Linked DNA regions of Indioceanicola profundi. The protein of the gene in region 1 interacts with the protein of each later gene in a pairwise test. Links are inferred from orthologs where the notes say so. Each region holds a gene or a part of one and is shown on either strand. Other genes may lie near its edges.

Region 1 (2,850 bases):
AGGACCGCACATTGGCGCGGCCCGCTTCCCGGAAATCGAAGGACAGGTTCGGACGGTTCTTCTGCATGGGCGAAGTATGGGTGCGGCGCGCAGTGCTGGCAAGGCACCCGGGCGGGGTGCATGAGCGGGGCGCGCCGGGCGCGGGTTCAACGGCCCCAAGTCCCCGTGCGGTCAGCCTTTCCGCCGCTCCGCCAGCAGCACCATGACCAGCCCCGCGGCGATCAGCCCCAGCCCGCCCAGGTTGGTCGCGGTCACCCTCTCCCCCAGCAGCCAGGCGGAGGCCAGAAGCCCCACCACGGGCGTGCCCAGCGTGCCCAGCGAGGTGGTGATGGCCGGCAGCGCACGGTTCACCGAAACCAGGGCCCAGAAGCAGAAGGCGGTGGCGATAGGGCCGTTATAGGCCACCACCAGCGCCAGGTCCGTGCCCCAGACGATGGGCTTCCCCCAATCCGCCCAGACCGCCGCCGGCAGCAGGGCGGTCGCCCCCACCAGCATCTGCCACGGCCCCAGCGACAGCGGCGTGCCCTCCCATCGGTGGCCGCGGACCTGCACGATGTTGACGGCCCACAGCAGCGCCCCCAGCATCAGCAGCCCGTTGCCCAGCAGCACCGCATCGTCGGTCCAGTCGAAGGCGGCCGGGTTGAACAGCACGGCGACCCCGCCCAGCCCCAGCGCCAGGCCCAGGACCTTCAGCCTGTTCAGCCGCTCCCCCAGGAAGACCAGCGCCAGCGGCACCACCCAGAGCGGGGTGGTGTAGGCCAGGATGGCGGAGCGTCCGGCCGGCACGTACTGCAGGGCAATGCCGATGCAGAGCAGGAACCCCGCCATCTGCAGCAGCCCCACCGAGATGACGATGGGCAGGTCGTGGCGCGAGGGCAGGCGCAACTGACCCGCCATCGCCGCCACCCCGAACAGGGTGATGGCCCCCAGGAACAGCCGCAGGCAGGAGAAGGTGAGGGGCGGGATCAACTGCACGCCCACCTTCATCACCGGCCAGTTCACGCCCCAGAGCAGGATCACCAGCGCCAGCAGCACCGCCGCGGTTACCGGCCGGACGGGCCTGCTGGACCGGGGCGGCGGGGCGGTGGGTGCTGCCTGCGCGGCGGGGGCCGGGCTGGAATGGGTGTCTGGCATGATTGTTACTGGTCCGTGCGACGGGAATGGCGGGCATGAGCCGGTTGAATGGCGCCCGGCGGCGGGCCAAGCTGTCGGCCCTTCCGACCCAGACTGGAACAGGCGCGATGGATTACCGGACCCGCATGGAAACCAAACTCGTCCAGGCTCTAGCGCCGCAGGCGCTGACCATCAAGGATGTCTCGCACCTGCATGCCGGCCATGCAGGGGCCGATCCGGCGGGGGAGACCCATTTCAACGTCACCGTCGTCTCCGACCGGTTCGACGGGATGACGCGGGTGGCGCGCCAGCGGCTGGTCTACGACCTGTTGGCCGATGAGCTTCGGGAGCGGGTCCACGCCCTCCAGCTCCGCACCCTGACTCCCGCCGAACAGTCGGCCCGGACCGCACAGGAATAGGGTTTTCGGGCGAACCCGGTTGTGACCGGAGGATTCTTGACAACGCCAGCGATAAGGGGGTTGAAGCGGTCATATGTCTTAGCATTAATAATTATGCAGAGACCAGTTCGCGACCGTCCCTGTCATCGCAATGGCGGCCGCGCTTGACCGAGGGAGGCCATGTTGCCGCCGCGATCCAAACGCCTGTCCGCAAATGCCGCCCCCGGGGAATCCAACCTGGTGATCCGGAACGTCACCGTGCTGGGCAAGCGCACCAGCCTGCGGATGGAACCGCAGATGTGGGACGCGCTCATCGATGTGTGCGAGCGGGAACGGCTGACCGCCCACGACGTGTGCAGCAGGATCGCGGACCGCAAGGAACCGGAGGCGTCGCTGACCGGCGCCATCCGTGTGTTCCTGCTTTCCTACTTCCGGCATGCGGCGACGGAGGAGGGGCATCTGAGGGCCGGCCATGGCAACGGGCGGCTGCTGAACCTGGATGAGGTTTTCGCCGACACGCAGAAGCAGATGCAGCCGCGGCGTGGCCGCGCCAAGGCCCCGGCCGCCGGCAACTCGTCGGCGACGCCGGCCTGATGGGTCCATGACCGGCGGGCGTCAGTCCCGCCGGGACTCTGTTCCCGCCGCTTCCTTGTCGGGGCCGGTATAGAAGTCCGGCCAGGCCGCCTTGACGACGGGGCCGTCGCTACGGAAGGCGTGGCAGGTGTTCAGCAGGGGCGGTCGCTTCGGCGCCTGTTTCGGCGCACCGGCTGCTTCCGCGGCCTTCCGCCGTTCCTCCTGCTCCTTGTTCAGAAGCGGCATGATGGTCTGGAAGGCGGTGGTGGCTACCGGGCCCAGCAATTCCACCAGATGGGTGCAGCCCTGGATGCCGCTCAGCCGCTCCTTCACCGCCGCGGTCCAGCCGGCGGCGATGCGCAGCCCGATCAGGCGCTGGAAGTTTGGCGTGATGGCCGGGCAGACGGGGAAGGGCGAGTGGTCCGTCACCGCCTCCACCGCCTGGACGGTCAGCGTGTCGTCCACCGTCAACCGCACCCACATCTGGTGGATGAAGTCCCCCGGCTCCAGCCGGCCGCGGTAGGGATTCTCGAACGGATAGGTCTTCTCGTCGGTGATGTGTCCCTCGATATCCCAAAGCCCGTCCGCCCGGCGGTAGCCGGTGCAGGTGACCTTGCGGGTATGGATGTGCTGGCGCTCCACAGGCGGCGACAGTGGCATGACCGAACTCCGGATCTCCGTTGCGGTGCAGTATCCGGGTGGCGGGAAAGCAAGGTCAAGCCAATACGAACGTTCGCGCTTTTCCGGGCCTCGCCCTTGAGGGCTG
Region 2 (2,845 bases), 1.3 Mb from region 1 along the record:
AGCGCCGTGGGCGCGCTGCCGCTGGCCATCACCGACAACATGAACTTCGGCAACCCCGAAAAGCCGCGGATCATGGGCCAGTTTGCCAACTGCGTGGAGGGGATGGCCGAGGCCTGCCGCGTGCTGGACTTCCCCGTCGTCTCCGGCAACGTCTCCCTCTACAACGAGACCAATGGCGAGGGCATCCTTCCCACCCCCACGGTCGGAGGCGTTGGTCTTCTGGAGAACGCGGATACCGCCATCGGAATCGCCTTCAAGGCGGAAGGCGATGTGATCCTGCTGGTGGGCGAAGGCGCCGGTCATCTCGGCCAGTCTCTTTATCTGCGTGAGGTTCTGGGCCGGGAGGATGGTCCGCCGCCGCCCGTCGATCTGATGGCGGAGCGGCGTAACGGTGCTTTTGTCCGCGCCCTGATCAACGATGGCTTGGTGACTGCCAGCCACGATATCGCTGATGGCGGACTGCTGGTCACCATTGCGGAGATGGCGATGGCGTCCGGCCTGGGTGCCGATCTGCCGGTACTGGCCGACGCCGATGCCGGCGCACTTTTCGGAGAGGACCAGTCCCGCTATGTCCTCACCGTCCGGCCGGAGCATGCCGCCGATGTGGTGAAGCGCGCCGCCGATCTCGGCGTGCCGCTGGCCAAGCTTGGCACGGTTGCCGGGACTGCGTTGACAGGCATCTCCGGCACGGCCATATCGGTTCAGGAGCTTAAGCGCATCAACGAGGGCTGGATGCCCGGCTGGATGCAGGGTGCCGCCGCCGAGTGATCGGCGGCGGCCGGCCAAACACGAACCAGGGGATAGATAGCCATGGCGATGGATGCAGGTGAGATCGAGCGGCTGATCCGGGAGAGCATTCCCGATGCCAAGGTCCGCATCGACGATCTGCGCGGCGACGGCGACCATTATGCAGCCTATATCGAATCCTCCGCCTTTGCGGGTAAGAGCCGGGTGCAGCAGCACCAGATGGTCTATGCAGCCCTTCAGGGCCGCATGGGCAATGAACTGCACGCTCTGGCTCTGACTACCGCAGCGCCGAAGGGCTGACCACAGGGGCTGGCTTGCCGACGCAAGCAAGGGCCGCCCCTTGCGAACCACTATCGGAAGCGCCATCTGCGCAGAGATTCTGTCAGGCTGGAAAGGAGTTCCAGTCCCGACCTATGACGAGGATAGAGATCAATGGACCAGACCGTTAACGAGCGCATCAGGCGTGAAGTCACCGAGAACGACGTCGTCCTCTTTATGAAAGGCACCCCGGTCTTCCCGCAGTGCGGCTTTTCCGCTGCCGTCGTACAGGTGCTTAGCCACATGGGCGTGAAGTTCAAGGGCATCGACGTTCTGGTCGATCCGTCCCTGCGCCAGGGCATCAAGGACTTCGCCAACTGGCCGACTATCCCCCAGCTCTATGTGAAGGGTGAGTTCGTCGGCGGCTGCGACATCATCCGCGAAATGTATGAGAGCGGCGAGCTTCAGGAGTTGTTCAAGGAAAAGGGCGTCGCCGTCCCGGCGTAACCTGCCCTCCAAGACGAGATCGGGCCGCGCTCCCTGCAGGGGCGCGGCCCGATCTGCTTTCAGCAGACCGAGGCGCTCACTTGCCGGCGAGGAACGAGCGGAGTTCCGACTGGAATCGCTCCGGCGCGTCGAACATGATGAAGTGATAGGCGTCCGGGATGTGCTTCAGCTCCACCTGCGGAGCATTGGCGTAGGACATCCGGTAGATCATCCCCATCTGCTCTTCCGTGATCGGCGCGTTGGGCGCACGAACCCAGAGCACGGTCAGCGGCTTCTCCAGCTTCTTCAGCTCCGGCCGTAGATCGGTGGTGATCAGGTCGTACATGGCCTGCCCGCTAACGGCGGGCACGCTGTCCAAGGAGTGGGTCACGGGCTGCTCACGCTGGCTCTCATCCCGGACCATCGCAGCAATTGCCGCCTCTACCGCCGTACGTCGTTCCTGCCCGGCGAGATTGGCGAGGCGGGTGCGCATCTGCGCGGCAACGGGCTCAACCGTTTCCGCCGTGGTCCCCGGCGGGCCGAACAGGATGCCTAGAAAGGGCAGCATGTCGACGACCATGACCTTGGACACCGCATCCGGGTGGCGCGTTGCCACCGTCATTGCCAGCGTGCCGCCCATGGAGTGGCCAACCAGTGCCGGGGCATCCAGCTCCGCCTCTTCAATATAGCGTGTGATTTCCTCCGCCACGGGGGCGATAACCGGGCCGTCGGCATTGGCGCCTGCAGATGCCCCGGCGAAGCCGGCAACCTGCACCAGATGGTAGCGGTAGCCCTCGACCGCCTTCAGTGTGCCTTCCCAGACCTCGGGAGATGAACCTAACCCCGGGATCAGAATCACGTCTGGGCCTGAGCCACGGGTTTCAACGCTGATGCGCTCGCTCTTGAAGGCCGCGGGATCGGCCGCGAAAGACGCCGATGCCCAAGCGGCCACGGCCAGCGGCGCCAGAAGCTGAGCTAATGCCCGGTGAAGCATATGATTCCCCCTTCAGTTCGGATCTTGCGTCCGTTCAAGCGATACTCAACCGCCAGGCTCTAATCCAGGGGCTTCCATCACCGCTGCCTGAATGATTGCTAAAAAGCAGAAAGGCCGCTCCTTTCGGGAGCGGCCTTTCCATGGTGCAGGTGGGATGTCCCGCGCCGATCAGCGCGAGTAGAACTCGACCACCAGGTTCGGCTCCATCTGGACCGGGTACGGCACATCGGCCAGCGCCGGACCACGGACGAAGGTGCCCTTCAGCTCCTTGGTATCCACGGAGATGTAGTCGGGAACGTCACGCTCGCCGGACTGGGCGGCTTCCAGGATCAGGGCGAACTGCTTGGCCTTCTCGCGCAC

The links. Proteins that work in one complex are often made in the same cells at the same time.
Region 2: the proteins of DOL89_RS13025 (region 1) and grxD interact in binary tests that used the Escherichia coli proteins (3 or more experiments, as listed by UniProt). The link is inferred for Indioceanicola profundi from one-to-one orthologs.

What each region holds. Positions count from the first base shown.
Region 1 is NZ_CP030126.1:2,744,246-2,747,095, reverse strand. It holds DOL89_RS13025 (BolA family protein), read left to right. Parts: upstream 1-1,169; coding sequence 1,170-1,532; downstream 1,533-2,850. Other genes in the region: DOL89_RS13015 (DUF2889 domain-containing protein), read right to left, coding at 2,127-2,744; DOL89_RS13020 (ribbon-helix-helix domain-containing protein), read left to right, coding at 1,692-2,105; DOL89_RS13030 (DMT family transporter), read right to left, coding at 172-1,134; DOL89_RS13035 (J domain-containing protein), read right to left, coding at 1-67. UniProt on the Escherichia coli protein: Involved in cell resistance against acid stress.
Region 2 is NZ_CP030126.1:1,434,565-1,437,409, forward strand. It holds grxD (Grx4 family monothiol glutaredoxin), read left to right. Parts: upstream 1-1,179; coding sequence 1,180-1,512; downstream 1,513-2,845. Other genes in the region: purL (phosphoribosylformylglycinamidine synthase subunit PurL), read left to right, coding at 1-768; DOL89_RS06815 (BolA family protein), read left to right, coding at 811-1,047; DOL89_RS06825 (alpha/beta fold hydrolase), read right to left, coding at 1,589-2,485; rpsD (30S ribosomal protein S4), read right to left, coding at 2,654-2,845. UniProt on the Escherichia coli protein: Monothiol glutaredoxin involved in the biogenesis of iron-sulfur clusters.